One region of the Glutamicibacter ectropisis genome, then DNA from elsewhere that is predicted to be linked to it. Evidence: riboswitches for the same ligand, from Rfam matches in the RefSeq annotation. Region 1 holds a riboswitch; each other region holds the start of a gene.

Region 1 (5,138 bases):
AATGATGGTCTTGCTCATTGGGGCGTCCTTCCACGACAGCGGGGATGTTTCACGTCCTACGTTGATGATAATGTGCACTATGCGTACACATGTGCGTTATGCGACAATTAATAAAGTACAGCAAGGTGAGGCGCGTCACAAGATGTTAATTGGTTTGCATCGCCAATGCTGAAGAAGTTCGAGTCGAAAGGACAACAGTGAGTTACCAGGACAACGCATCACAACTATTCATCATCGGATCCCACGCCTCTGGCACCATGTCACCCAGCCTCTGGAATCCAGTATTTGAGGCATTGGGCAGTCACTGGAATTACGTTCCCTGGGATGTCCCGGTGCACAGTGACATGCAAAAAGTTCATGATGGCTTGCTCTCTTCAGAAGTCATAGGCGCCAACGTGACCATGCCGCACAAGCAGTGGGCCGCGGCCATCGCGGACGAGCGCTCAGAACAGGTCAGTCTCAGCGGTGCAGCGAACCTCCTGATTCGTCAGGACGGCAAACTGAATGCTTACAACACTGATTTGATTGCAGTAGAAGCAAGACTCGCCACCAAAATCCATGAACACGTATTGCTCATCGGCGCTGGTGGTGCAGCTCGTGCTGCCCTGGTTGCGCTCAAGGGAAACATCGGCACCATCACTATCACTGACCGAAATCACATGGCCGCCGAAGAGCTTTTATCCTTGGCACGTTCCATGGGGATTTCAGGAAGGACAGTGGACTTCTCTTACGTTGCCGAAGCCGCCATGCAAGCCACCTTGATCATTAACGCCACACCTATAGGAAAGTATCGTGAAGACGTGGCGCCTTGGGGTACACAAGAGCTTTCGTCTGGAACCTTTGTCTATGACTTTGTGTATAGCGAGCACACCACGGGAACAATCACGTCCGCCATGGAGCAAGGCCTGGAATATTCAGATGGCTGGCAGCACCTATTGCTTCAGGCCGAGGCGATGATCCCAATACTGGGTTTGGGTGAACAGGCCAAAGAGCAGCTTGAGCTCTCCTTGATGCGCATCCGCGAAAACAACTGATCAATAAAACTAGAAAAGGGTCCTCATTGCGCCACCGAAGTCTGGATTCTCCAACTTCAGCAATTGAGTTTTCGTTTCCAGCCCACCTAAATAACCACCGAGTGAACCATCAGTTCGTAGTACCCGGTGGCATGGCAGGACAATGGGAATCGGATTGGTCGCGCACGCTGAACCCACAGCACGCACCGCCTTCGGGTTGCCGATACGCTCCGCCATTTGCGAGTAACTCCACGTTTGCCCGTAGCCAATTTCGCCCAGTTCTAATTGCACTTGACGCCGGAAAGCAGTGGAAAGTTTCAAATCCAGCGGCACATCAAAATTGCGGCGGGATCCAGCAAAATACTCATCAAGCTGCCGAGCCACGGCGTCCAGTCGCGACGAGTCTTTAAGGATTCGCGGGCTGAGTTTCTGACTCAGTAGCTCAAGGATTTTGTCATGATCTTCGCTCTCAAAGGCCACACGCACCAGACCAGCTGGAGTGCTAGCCAGCAGGAGCGAGCCGATAGGGCTATCAATCACACGGTAGGAAACATCCAGTAGGTCCGATGCTTTCGCTTTAGCCCGAAGTTCTTTTCCAAGCTGCGCCAAAAGCTCAGCTTCTTCTCCGGTTGCCGAGGAGTTGAATTTTGCCTGCGTCATGACTGCTCCCGCCACAGTGAGTCATCGCCGAGTATTCGGCGAAGGTTTTTGATCCCGTCACTACCAGCACGCCGTGCGGCGGCCTCGCTCCCAGAAACTAGCTGGGCTATCTGCGCGTAGCTCAGACCGCCGAGATATCTATAGCCAACTACCATTCGTTGCTTCTGCGGAAGTTTTGACACTTCCTGCCATAGTTGGAGATTGTCGGCTTCCATCTCAAGGTTCACTTGCTCATCAGCATGTTCCCACTGCTGATGATCATCAAGAATTTCTGGCTTATTCTTACGCAGCTCATCGATGGCCTTGTTCCGTGCAATGCGTACAAGCCAGGCTGATACGTTGGCATCCTCAGCAAGTTGCGGATAAGCCTTGAGCGCGGAAAGGAAGGTTTCAGACCAAGCATCTTGTGCACGGTGTTCATCAAGTAGGGCACGGCAAACCCGCAGTACGTTCAGCCCATAATCCTGGACTATCCGCTCAAACGGTATTTGCATGGCTCTCCTGAAGATTGGCACCGTAACGGGCTTTCACCATGTAAACGTATCGCGCAGCAAAAGTGTGAGGTCGAGGGACAAAAAATTTTGAGCCTCTAGCAGCTCACCAAATCCAACTCTTCAGCCAACTCTTTGAGGCGTTGGATATCTATCTGAATAATCTCACCGTTTTCCACGCCACGTGGGAGCTTGGTCCCTGCGAGCGCATCACGGATGACACGCATGGTCGCGCCATGACTAACTACGGCTACCTTTTTACCTGCGTGCTCTTCACACAGATTCAGTAGTGCAGGAATAGCTCTGTTCAGAATATGTGCAATGGGCTCCAGTTGATCCCGCAACGCTGCTGACTCTTCGTCACTGACCTCGGCCATGATTCGGCCTTCCAGAGGTCCAAAACCGCGCTCAATTAATTCCGGGACTGGCCGTCCTGTATCAATGTTCAGTTCTTCAGCAATCAACGCTGCGGTTTCCTGAGCCCGCCCTAGCGGTGATGCCAGAACGAGGGAAAAACCTTGACCAGCTAGTTCGCGTCCAACTCTGCGGGCCTGTTCACGTCCGGTCTCATTCAAGGGGATATCAGTGCGCCCCTGAAGACGGCCTACCAGATTCCAATCGGTCAGTCCGTGTCTGATCAACACCAGCGCAGTATCCATGATCCAAGCCTACCGGCGCGCCAACGAATCGAAGAATCTCCGATATTACGTCCAATACGCAACGTTAAGACTCATAGTTAGGTCACGAACGGTCATGTTGCGAAGATTGTTACACCATCCCGAGCGGCTGAGAGATCTGGTTCGATGACGCCGCAGCAACCTGCCACATCCGGTGGTTACGGTGCTACCGCCAGAAACGATGCAGCCGCATACCTTGTTTAACCACAACGAGTTGCGACATTGATTCCGGGATTCCTGCCTCGATCGCACTACCGCCTAGCGGTGAAGAGCGAAAACCCAATCGACAAGGAGTCGTAAGCCCACATGGCAGATCATCAGTTTGGATTCCGCACCCGTGCATTGCACGCCGGTGGTACCCCCGATGCCGAGCACGGCGCCCGTGCAGTCCCTATCTATCAGAGCACTTCATTCGTCTTTAAAGATGCCGACGATGCAGCCAACCTTTTTGCTTTGCAGAAGTACGGAAATATCTATTCGCGTATCGGCAACCCGACCGTCGCTGCTTTTGAAGAACGAATTGCTTCCTTGGAAGGAGGCATCGGTGCCGTAGCTACTGGTTCGGGCATGGCCGCCGAATTCGTTACCTTCGCTGCCCTGGCACAAGCCGGGGATCACATTGTCGCGTCCTCAAAGCTTTATGGCGGAACCATCACCCAGCTTGATGTTTCGTTGCGTCGTTTTGGCGTCGACACCACTTTCATTGATTCCAATGATCCGGCCGATTTTGAAGCCGCCATCCAGGAGAACACCAAGGCGGTGTACACCGAAGTAGTGGCGAACCCGTCGGGCGACATTGCCGATATTAAGGGGCTGGCCGAGGTGGCACACCGTCACCTGATCCCGCTAGTGGTTGATTCCACTCTCACTCCCCCATACATTCTGCGCCCTATTGAGCACGGTGCGGATATTGTCATTCACTCAGCAACCAAGTTCATTGGTGGCCATGGCACCACGCTCGGTGGCGTCGTTGTTGAGTCGGGCAAGTTCAACTGGGGCAACGGCAAGTTCCCCACCATGACCGAACCGGTGGCCAGCTACGGCAACGTTTCCTGGTGGGCCAACTTTGGCGAGTACGGTTTCTTGACCAAGCTTCGTAGCGAGCAGCTGCGCGACTTTGGTCCTGCGCTGCCAGCTCAGTCGGCATTCCAGCTCTTGCAGGGCTTGGAAACCTTGCCGCAGCGTATGGATAACCACCTTTCCAACGCGAAGCAGGTTGCTGCCTGGCTTGAAGCAGATCCACGCGTGACCTATGTGAACTTCGCTGGTCTGGAATCCCACCCGCAATATGCCCACGCAAAAGAATTGTTGCCCATGGGCGTCGGCTCGGTCTTCAGCTTTGGCGTGAAGGGTGGCCGTGAGGCTGGTTCCAAGTTCATTGAAGCTCTGCAGCTGGCCAGCCACTTGGCCAATATCGGTGATGCTCGCACCCTGGTGCTGCACCCCGCATCCACCACCCATCAACAGCTAAGTGCAGAGCAGTTGGTGGCAGCCGGCGTTCCCGAAGACCTAATTCGCCTCTCAGTGGGTCTAGAAGATGTCGAGGACATCATCTGGGACCTTGACCAAGCATTGACTGCATCACAGGAAGCCACCGATGGGTCCGCTGAAGAATTTGCAGCACCTACCTATGACGGTGCAGCCTGCGCCATTCCTGCAGCACCGAAGGGAGCTAACTAATGAGCACCACCGAACGCACTTGGGAAGGTCCGGGAGCAGCCGAACGGCTGAACATCCTGCGCGAAACCAAATCCATCGCCATCGTGGGCGCTTCCAATAAGCCTTCACGCGCCAGCTACTTCGTCGCAACCTACTTGTTGTCGTCGTCCAAGTACAAGGTGTACTTCATCAACCCGGTACTCGATGAGATCTTGGGCCAGCCGGTCTACAAGTCCCTCGCGGACCTGCCAGAGACTCCGGACCTGGTTGAGGTCTTCCGCAAGCACGATGACCTGCCGACCGTTCTGGATGAGGCATTAGCTGTAGGGGCCAAGACTCTCTGGTTGCAGCTTGGCTCGTGGCATGAAGAGGTAGCCCAGCGCGCAGAGGCTGCTGGCTTGAACGTTGTGATGGATCGTTGCGTCAAGATTGAGCACGCTCGATTCCATGGTGGGCTGCGCTTGGCGGGCTTTAATACCGGCGTGATTTCTTCGAAGCGTCAGGTACTCGCCTAAACACTGCAATACGAACGCCGGCGGCGGATGACCCTAAAGGTTTTCCGCCGCCGGCGTTCGTTTTCAATTGCAGATAAGACTTTTATGGTCTCAGCCACGGATGCCTTCGTTGACTCAGATTAT
Region 2 (5,138 bases), 380 kb from region 1:
TGCCGAACCACAGATCAATAAGCCCGCACAGAAGATCGCGACGCTGATGAATAAGGGGTATTTTGGCCCCCAGCGGTCGGTCACTTCCCCGGCGGCCACCATGCCCAGCATCCCGCTAGCAATCGGCGCAGCAAAGGCCAGCGCAAAATAGCGTTGACCATCAAGCAGTTCGCTGACCATCGGCATGACGGTGGTGACGGCCATGGATTCGAAGGCCACGAGGAACACCAGAATAAACATGCCCATGGTGGTGGCCAAGAATTGTGGTGCATAGATGGTGTCTGTAGCGGGCGCAGGGGTGTGACTACTACGGTTTAGGGGCATGGACTAATCATGCCAGCTTTTCCTAACCGCCTAGCACGTGCAAGACAAAGGCCGAAAGGAAGCCACCGGTAACCAACAATCCGGTGAAGTCATGTTCCACAGCGTAAGCTTCGGGAATCATCGTGTCGGCAATCATCGTTAGAATCCCGCCGGCTGCCACTGCAGTGGCGAAAGCCAGAACTTCTTCAGGCATGGATGCCATGACCAACGCCCCAAAGAAGGCGGCCAGCCCACTCGCAAGCGTAATGGATCCCCACAGCAGGACAATCGATGTCCCTTTGCGTCCGGCACTTTTCATCGCAGCGGTGCTGGCAAGGCCCTCGGGAACGTTGGAAATAAAAATGGCAATGAGCATAGCGGGGTTGATACTGGCACCGGTCACCACGCTCAACCCCAGGGCCACCGATTCAGGGATGCCATCAATTAAGGCCCCGACGGCTAATGCGGTTCCGGAGGACTCACTGTCCCCAGCGTTGACTGTAGATTGCGGTCGCTTTTTGGTGCGCCAGTCCAATAGTCGGTTTGCCGAGAAGTACAACGCTGCACCAACCAGTACGCCGGCTACCGTGGCTACAAGTCCGCCAGTTTCAAAGGCCTCAAGTACAAGTTCAAAACTCAGCGCACTGACCAGCACTCCTGCACCGAAGGCCATAATTGCGCAGACCCAAACTTTTGGGATTTTCAGCCACCACGCGGCGCCAGAACCCAGTAACAGGGCCGAGCCTGCCACTGTGCCCCAAAGCAAAGCCTGCAAAGAAGCGAACATGGCACCCACTATAGCCAGCAAGTCACCGTCTTAGTAGGTGCCATGTTAGTTCAGCAGGGCTTAACCGTCAGAGGACATATTGCTGAAGCGTGAGTAGTGGCCTTGGAATGCCACGGTGATGGTCTTCGTGGGACCGGCACGGTGCTTCGCGATGATCACGTCGGCTTCACCCGGGCGGTTTTCCTTGTCGTAGACGTCGTCACGGTGCAACAGGATCACCATGTCGGCGTCCTGCTCAATGGAACCGGACTCACGAAGGTCCGAGACCATTGGCCTCTTGTCAGTTCGCTGTTCAGAACCACGGTTCAGCTGGGACAAGGCAATTAGTGGAACGTCGAGTTCTTTAGCCAACAGCTTGAGGTTACGCGAAAACTCGGAAACTTCCTGCTGGCGTGATTCCACGCGCTTACCTGAGCTCATCAGCTGCAGGTAGTCAAGGATGATCATGCGCAACTCGTTGCGCTGTTTCAGGCGACGGCACTTGGCACGAATTTCCATCATGGACATGTTCGGCGAATCATCGATGAACAGTGGCGCTTCGTTCAAACGCCCCATGGTGGTGGCAATCTTGGTCCACTGGGCATCTTCCACCGAACCTTTACGCAGATCCTGGAGCTGGATCGAGGCTTCGGCGGAAAGCAGGCGCATCGCAATTTCATTGCGACCCATTTCCAAGGAGAAGAAGACGGTAGCCATGTTGTTCTTAATGGCTGCAGAGCGGGCGAAGTCCAACGCGAAGGTTGATTTACCTACTGCAGGACGGGCAGCGATGATGATCATCTGCCCACCCTTCAGGCCCTGGGTCAGTTCGTCGAATTCGTAGAATCCGGTAGGGACACCGGTGATGCCATCTCCTGCGTTGGCGGCGTTTTCGATTTCATCGACAGTGCCTTCGATAATGTCCGAAAGGCGTACGTAGTCTTCGCTGCTGCGGTTTTCTGCAACTTTGTAGACCTCGGCCTGCGCTTCATTAACGATGGCATCAACTTCACCGTCGGGTGAGTAGCCCATTTGGACAATGCGCGTTCCGGCATCAACGAGGCGACGCAGCACGGCGCGTTCGCGCACGATTTCTGCATAGTAGCCAGCGTTAGCTGCGGTAGGTACCTGCTGAATAAGGTTGTGAAGGTACGCGGCACCGCCTACGCGGGAAATTTCGCCACGCTTGGTCAGTAGGTCAGCCACGGTCACGGCATCGGCAGGTTCGCCTCGACCGTACAAGTCGATGATGGCTTCGTAAATGGATTCGTGGGCCGGACGGTAGAAGTCGGTTCCTCGCAACGCCTCCACAACGTCGGCGATGGCGTCCTTGGATAGCATCATGCCGCCGAGCACAGACATTTCAGCTTCGACATCCTGCGGCGGTTTGCGCCCTGCGTCGGATTCTCGTCCCTCGTAAACCGGCTCAGCACTCATTGCAGACACTTCCATCCCCTCTTGACCGCACTGGGAAAGATCTTCCATGCCAGGCGGCCACGTTTCATCTTGTCAGTTGATACCGACAGTTTGATGGAAAACGTCTGTGGATATTTCTGTCCCAAGGCCAACAGTAGGGCTGATATTTAGCCACGTAAACCTCATTATCCACAGCTTCTGTGCATAACGCACTCTCACTTGTGGATTAGCCTGTTTACTATCTGGGGAGAACTCTGTGGATTACCGCCATATTTTAATCATTACTAGCTACTGACTAGGCATTATACGTTGTCACAGTTGTGGACAGAAAGTTATTTTATTGAAGATAACGCTATGTCCCCAGAAGTTATCAACAAGCAAAAATGCCCGAAATTCAGGGTTTTTCGCCTTTTATACACGGTTCCACACAATCTACCCACAAGTGTGTGGATAAACATGTGGATACACCCATGATCACAAAAGACTTAGTCACCAGCTTTAAATTGAACTGGATCAACCCCAGATGAACAGTAGTCCACATTTTTGCGTCGGTTCCCTCGTTCGCACCGTGGATAACCCTTTGCCGGGTTCAACGTGCTCAATAATCAACAAGGCTCGGTGGGGATCACTGTTGTGATCCGCACCGAGCCTCGCGCAAGCTACTTACCGGAGGGGTTAGACGAGCTCAGGAACTGGGATGGAATGAAATCGAGAATCATGGAAGATCTGTGGGGAGTGCTGCGATACGTGATGCCCATGCACCTCCAAAAGCACAACCCAGTGATCTCCTGCTTCAACTTCGTTGTAAATTGAGGTCTCCAGCCACAAGGTGGACTCTTCGACAAATAGTGCGCCCTCTTCAGAGGTCACGGTATTGATACCACGGAAACGGTCACCGTTCTTCGAAGCAATCTGCGCGCACACGCCATCATTCTGATCACTGAGCACCGAAACCCCAATATGGCTAGCGGCACGCAGTTTCGGCCACGTATTAGACGACTTCTGGACTGCAAACATTACCAATGCAGGTTCCAGTGAAACTCCGACAGTGAATGACGATGCAACGATTCCGGTCTTAACACCGTCAATCTTTGCACACAGAGCAGCAACACCTGAGGGGTGCTGAGCGAAAACCTTACGCAACGATAACGGGTCAAGTTCACGATTTAATGACATGGCTCGATTCCTTCGGGTCTTGCCCACTGCGCCAGACCCAGTGGACGTTGTGATTCGGGATGAACCGAACTAGTTCCCACTGAGGTTTCACGCCGTGCGCGGTACTTGTTCCGACACCATTTAGTGCAGAACCGAATCCTCACCTGGAGCACCCCACTACCGTTGAGAGGGTTGCCGATCAGCAAGCCAGGGCTCTTAGCTGATGCTCTTGATTCTGTTTAAAACGATATGGCTCATGACGAAGCACCGTCAAACAAATGACTTCGCAAATCGCAATATTCAACAAAATATTCGACATCGATACCCCTTTGACTATCCCGCACAGTCTTTTATTCGCGAAATCACCCGCATCTAAGGCTTTTCGTAGTCATCGACCATGTGATGTAAGTCGTAACGCATTAACTTATGACAGACCACCGACCTCACCAATCCGCGAACCGTCACCGCTATTTCTCATCCACTCGCCGATATGAAACTACGTTTCTAACTTTGACGCTGAGGTTCATGTAAGGATAAGGATTACAGTGTTCCGGGTCACACCAATACTGTCTGCCACCGTTGCCAGAGAAGATGAATGAAGGATGCCTCCATGGTCAATATTCATGCCAACCATTCCGAACTAACTCCGTTGCGCTTCCTTGAACGCTCCGCCGAGGTTTATCCAAAGAAGACTGCCATTGTGCATGGCACGCGTAGTTATAACTATCGAGAATTCGAAGGCTTGGTCCATCGTTTCGCTCAGGTCCTGGCCGAACGCATCAACCCCGGTGACCGGGTGGCGGTGCTGGCACCGAACACCCCGGAAATGCTGATGGCACACTATGCGGTACCGCTAGCTGGCGGAGTGCTCATCGCACTCAACACCCGGTTATCCGCCCATGAACTGCAGTACATCATGGATCATTCCGAAGCGAAGCTATTGTTTGCGGACACGGAACTACTAGAAAACACTAAAAACCTGCGGCGGGAAAATCCGACCCTGCAGGCACTCATTGAAATCACCGATGACCAGTACACCGGCGCGCGCCCTCACGTAGACGTTGATGGCACGCTCCAAGAACTCCTAGCCACGGCCAGCGATGAACAACTTCCTTACGCAATCGCCGATGAGCGGGCACCAATAACTTTGAACTACACCTCGGGCACTACGGGCAAACCCAAGGGCGTACTCTACTCACACCGTGGCAGCTACTTGAACTCATTGGGCGAAGCACACCATCAAGGCTTCACCTCAGCAACTCGATACCTGTGGACCCTGCCCATGTTTCACTGCAACGGTTGGTGTACCCCGTGGGCCGTCACCGCCGCCGGAGGAACCCACTTGTGCCTGCGCGGGGTTCGTGAAGAACCAGTCTGGGACGCTATCGAAAACTTAGGAACAACGCATCTGTGCGGAGCACCAACAGTTTGCTCCATTATTGCCGACTCCCCTCTGGCCCATCAGCTTGATGCTCCCCTACGCATTACTACCGCCGGA
Region 3 (5,138 bases), 530 kb from region 1:
CACTGAAAAGACTGCCAAGTCTTCCCAAGAGGCTGTTTCCTCCGGACTACTGCCCAATTGGGTGCCAGAAGGCGGAAGCAACATCAAGCTGATGCAGCGCAATACGGGGATGGAAAGAATCTTTGTGATGGACTACAGCGCAGACGTGCCAAGCGATAAATGTCTAGCACTGAACACCGTTGGCAAGCCATCGGAAGCAGAGCTGAAGAAGGCCTACGCCTCGGATTCGCGAACCAAAAACTTTGAGGCGAAAGAAATCTCGTCAACCAGAACTCTCGAAGCTGACTGGTGGCCAGAAAACGCTGAGAACCAAACAACCGACCTCTGCGGTCGTTTCTGGGTGCACGTGGCAGATGGAAAGTTATACGCCTTTGCCCCGGACACCACCAACACGGTTCAAGCAGTGCAGCGCGAGCGCGACGCAGCCTAAACTTCGCGTGGATCCTGCCAGTGGGGTTGGTTCTTGGCGGTATAGATACGGCAGGCAACTAACCCCGCCAGGCACACCGCGATCAGTACAGGGCCAAGTAGTCCAGGTAAACGCTGGTGCCAGGTCATGTTGAGCGATACGAGCAAGGAGACAAGGAAACCCCCGGTTAAGTAACTGATCGCCGAACTCATGGTGAACCTTTCCTTGCGATACTTGACTGGGGTGAGCCTAACATCATCCAGCGGCAAGGTGAAGGACGAAAGTGCGAAACCTTGATGCGCGTCGCGGTGAGTCCTCCATGTTTTTGGGGCAGGAAGCTAGGATGACTTCATGAGCGAAATGGAGCAACCACGACTAGCCAGCGCACTAGCGCAAAAGGTTGTCGACACCATTTCACCAACGATTAATCGCCATGTGAACATCATGAATGAGCATGGAATAATCATCGCCTCCAGTGATAGCTCGCGCATCGGAACGTTGCACGCAGGAAGCCTTGAAGTGCTTCGAGACCAGCGGGTCATCCGAGTCACTCACGGCGATGAAACCGCCGGGACCCAGCCCGGGGTGAATCTTCCGCTGAAGATTAATGACCGCGTGTGTGGAGTCATTGGACTTACCGGTGCACCCCATGAGGTGGAACCACTAGCTGAGCTGATTGCGCTGACCGTGCAACTGCTGGTCGCCCAAGAACGTGAGCATTCGCGTAGCGCTCGCCGGGCAGCCGAAGCCAGGGATATTCTTTCCGCCTTGCTCGCCGGGAATGTCGCACCGGAAATCATTGGCCGGATGCTTCAGGCACATGGGCTCAGCGGGCACCTGCACTTGGAAGTGTGTCTAGTCGGCAAAGGACAAGCGGCAGGGCAAGAGTCAGCCTTTGCACAGCCAGGAACCCAAGGGGTAAGTACCTCTTGGGTGACGTTGTTTGGCGCGAGGTGGAGACTTCGCAAGGCTAGTGAAGATCATGGCCAAAGCGTTGTTGGACCCGATGATCGGTATCTTGGCGGCCCGGGGATGGCAGATGTCGGTGAGCTCTTGGCCCGGGCGGAAGTATTGCGCACCTTGGTGGCACGTCCTGAACTGATTCCAGATCAGGGGCATCGTGAACTGTGGACTGAAGAGATCGCGGTGGCTATCGCCCGCACACCGGTATCTAACCTCAAATATCTTGCGATGCCTGCGCAGGAATTGAATCAAGAACAAGCAAAAACCCTCTTGGTGGTGGCAAGCGTTGCTTCGATGTCTCAAGCGGCCGAGATTTTACACATTCACCGCAATACGCTGATGCAGAGGCTGGAGCGTATCGGGCAGGTCACCGGTGTGGATACGCGCCTCACCAGTGAATCGTTACGCCTACAGCACGCGATTTATGCGCGAGTTGCCTTGGGGCAATTACAGATCTTCTAATGCAACTAGCCTGTTGGCAGATGGATATTTTTGATCCTTCGCGGCCGAATCTTCGCCACGAGAGACACTAGCGACTAACTACTCGGGTACTGCTTGGCAATCTTATTGGCGCGGAATCCTGCCACGAGCAAAAGCAAAAGACTGAGGCAGAAGCCGACAGCGGTCACGGTCAGCGCCCACGGGAATTTCTGCATAAAGCAAAGAACTGCGGCGATGGCCAACAGTACCCATCCAATCCACGCTGTCATTCTGAGCGTGGGTGCGGCATGGCGGTGAGCAGCCAACCACGCTTCATCACTCGATAAGGTGTGACGGGTTTTGATGCCTACCGCAGTGTTGCGTTTGAGCTGGCCCGAGGCAGTCATCGGAGCCAAAATGCTGGCGGTCACGGTCAGTATGACCAGCCCAAACATCAGACTGATGGTGTTCATTGGGTCCATTGAAATTTCCCTTAGATGGTGACTTTGTATTCAGTCTATACAGTGGCCATATTTCTCAACACCCGTCCTGTTACGAAAACTGAACAGTGCAGTTAGACGTGCAACTCATCCGCAGAGCTTAATATGCGGAAATATGACGTGACTCCGGCACTTCTGACACCGTTTTTGGCCGGATGAACCCGTGTTTTGTGAAGAGTTCTGACGCTTTGTTCCCTCCGGTGACGCGTTAATGGCACGCCCATCGGATCGATGTTTAACTCGAAGAATACCCATCCAGAGCGGCTGAGAGACCTGGCTCCGTGACGCCGCAGCAAGTCTGCAACCCGCAGAAAGTGCTAACGCCAGGAGCGATGGAATTCCCGGGTAGCGAAGCGCAACTTTGAGTTCGGGATCCCTCGGTTCACTATGTCTAAGAGAGGGACGGCATGACTCGCACTCGCCCGAACACCCTGAAATTATTGGCAGTAACCATGGCAGCAGCAACACTGCTGACCGGTTGCTCGCTCAAGGAACCACGACCTGACGTGGCACCGGTAGCGGCGCAAAACACCACCCCACAAACGGAACAGTCACTGAACGATGTGCCGTCACTCGAAGGTAAAAAAGTCGGAATTGCTGCCAAGGACATCCTGCACGACTACTCGCGCGTGGTGTATCAGCAGATCCAAGAACGGGTCAAAGAACTCGGTGGCGAAGTGATTGCCACCCAGGCCGAAGCAAAAGACGAAAAACACGTCTCTGATGTCGAAAACCTGATTACCCAATCACCAGATGCCATCGTGGTCATCTTGGGCGACGCCCAGACATTAACCCCTGCGCTGGCCAAGGTAGATGCGGCCGGTATCCCACTGTTCACCATCGATTTCCAGAGCGAATACTCCAAGAACAACGTCACCAGCGACAACTGGAATGTCGGCACCACGCTGGCGCGCACCATGGCTGAAGATCTACATGGCAAAGGCAAGATTCTCGTCTTTAACGGCTTCCCCGGTGTGACTCCGTGCCGTATTCGCTACAACAGTCTGAATCTGGTGCTGGAAGACTACCCAAACATTGAGAAGATCACCCCTGAGCTACAGGACAAGTACGAAGGCACGATCGAAGATGCCAAGAACCAGATTCAGGATCAACTGCGCAGGCTACCGGAAGGTGAAGTCGACGCGATCTGGTCTTGCTGGGACATGCCACTGATCGGTGCCGCGCAGGCCATCGACCCGACAGATAACGACATCAAGTTGTACGGCGTGGACGCAGAGCCCGGAGCCTTGGACCTCATCGCAGATCCACAGAGCTCATATCAGTTCACCGTTGCTCAGCCCACCAAGCAAATTGCGGCCACCTCGGCCACAAACATCGCGCTCTTCCTCGACGGGCAAACCGACAAGGTACCAGCCACCAGCTACGCCGAGCCGATTTTTGTTGACAAGGACAATGTGAATCAGGTGCGCAATGACAACGGGATCTAATGAACTGCTGAACATGCGCGGTATCAACAAATCCTTTGGTACCGTGAGCGTGCTTGAAAAAGTAGAGCTGAAACTTCGAGCCGGAGAAGTCTTGGGCCTCGTAGGTGAAAACGGTGCAGGGAAGTCCACACTGATCAAAATCCTCACCGGTTTATACACTCTAGACTCCGGAGAGATAGAACTTGCTGGCAAGGTAGTGTCCATTCGCCGCCCAGCCGATGCCGAAGCGCTGGGTATTGAAGTCATTCACCAGGACCGCCATTTGGCTGGCCGTCTGACCGTTGCCGAACAGTTGTACCTTGGCACGTCGAAGAGTGCTGGGCTGTGGCGTAACGAGCGCAAAGTGCAGGCAGCAGCACGTGCCGACATCCTGCGCACCACCGGACAAGAATTGGATGCTGCAGCGTTTGTTGATGAGCTCAGCGTCGCCCAGCAGCAGCTCATCCAAATTGCCCGGGCCGTGCTAGCTGAACCCAAGGTACTGATCCTAGATGAACCAACAGCGCCCTTGGCCAACGAAGAAGTAGAACAACTCTTCGGCACCGTCCGACACCTGCGCGATCAGGGCGTGGGAATTATTTTCATCTCCCACTACCTACAAGAACTGCAATCGATCACCGACCGAATTACGGTGCTACGCAATGGCAAAAATGTCGGTGATGCAAGTTTCGCGGCCGGAGACAGCATTGAAGATGTCATCGGGCTGATGCTCGGTAACCAAGTTAATGAGTTTTCACACCAGAGAACTCGGGCATCAACCAGTGCTGATGCCCCGGTACTTGAATTAGCTGAACTATCGGTGCAGGGAAAGCTCAACGGAATCAACCTCACGGTGGCGCCTGGCGAAATCGTCGCAGTCACAGGACTACTGGGGTCGGGAATTGAGGTGCTGGCCGATGCCGTTACCGGCAACCTTGCACACACAGGCTCCGCGCTATTACATGGCAAAGCGGTCACTTCTGCCGCTGATTTTGTCTCCCGCTCTGGAGCCTACGTCCCGTCGAACCGGCACCAAGATGGCATCTTCTTGCGCAATACGGTGCGCGAAAATATTGCCGCCGCAAGCCTACGCAAACTGGGCCGCCGACTTGGCCTGCTCGATCCGAGCAAAGAACGCGAGGTGTCCAAGGAACTGGTGCAACGTCTAGATATCCGCCCGGCCAATGTTGAAGCAGTAGCCTCCGGTCTATCTGGCGGTAACCAACAGAAGAGCGTCTTGGCCCGATGGTTGGCCAAGGGGTCCGACGTGCTGGTCTTAGACCAGCCAACCTCCGGTGTGGATGTCGGAAGTCGCGCACATATTTATGCGCAAATTTCCCAATTGGCTCAGGACGGGGCCGCGGCGCTGGTGGTCAGTGTGGATCTGGAAGAAGTTGTGGGGCTCGCCGATAGGGTACT

The links. A riboswitch is a leader RNA that binds a small molecule or an ion and turns the genes downstream of it on or off. The one in region 1 is predicted to bind S-adenosylmethionine.
Region 2: another riboswitch for S-adenosylmethionine. It lies ahead of QMQ05_RS16650 (flavin reductase family protein); the one in region 1 lies ahead of QMQ05_RS01505 (O-acetylhomoserine aminocarboxypropyltransferase/cysteine synthase family protein).
Region 3: another riboswitch for S-adenosylmethionine. It lies ahead of QMQ05_RS15895 (substrate-binding domain-containing protein); the one in region 1 lies ahead of QMQ05_RS01505 (O-acetylhomoserine aminocarboxypropyltransferase/cysteine synthase family protein).

Annotation. Positions count from the first base shown of each region.
Region 1 covers NZ_CP125942.1:314,079-319,216, reverse strand. Annotated here, with positions in the region: gene QMQ05_RS01530 (MFS transporter) at 1-18, opposite strand, end outside; gene QMQ05_RS01525 (shikimate dehydrogenase family protein) at 198-1,034, shown strand; gene QMQ05_RS01520 (methylated-DNA--[protein]-cysteine S-methyltransferase) at 1,044-1,673, opposite strand; gene QMQ05_RS01515 (RNA polymerase sigma factor) at 1,670-2,167, opposite strand; gene QMQ05_RS01510 (histidine phosphatase family protein) at 2,263-2,823, opposite strand; SAM riboswitch class I at 2,935-3,029, shown strand; gene QMQ05_RS01505 (O-acetylhomoserine aminocarboxypropyltransferase/cysteine synthase family protein) at 3,148-4,521, shown strand; gene QMQ05_RS01500 (CoA-binding protein) at 4,521-5,015, shown strand.
Region 2 covers NZ_CP125942.1:3,537,812-3,542,949, forward strand. Annotated here, with positions in the region: partial or broken gene QMQ05_RS16635 (MFS transporter) at 1-324, opposite strand, end outside; gene QMQ05_RS16640 (ZIP family metal transporter) at 347-1,090, opposite strand; gene dnaB (replicative DNA helicase) at 1,151-2,506, opposite strand; gene QMQ05_RS16650 (flavin reductase family protein) at 3,161-3,661, opposite strand; SAM riboswitch class IV at 3,758-3,875, opposite strand; gene QMQ05_RS16655 (long-chain-fatty-acid--CoA ligase) at 4,251-5,138, shown strand, end outside.
Region 3 covers NZ_CP125942.1:3,383,280-3,388,417, reverse strand. Annotated here, with positions in the region: gene QMQ05_RS15915 (hypothetical protein) at 1-430, shown strand, start outside; gene QMQ05_RS15910 (hypothetical protein) at 427-621, opposite strand; gene QMQ05_RS15905 (CdaR family transcriptional regulator) at 761-1,834, shown strand; gene QMQ05_RS15900 (SdpI family protein) at 1,909-2,265, opposite strand; SAM riboswitch class I at 2,541-2,631, shown strand; gene QMQ05_RS15895 (substrate-binding domain-containing protein) at 2,700-3,740, shown strand; gene QMQ05_RS15890 (sugar ABC transporter ATP-binding protein) at 3,724-5,138, shown strand, end outside.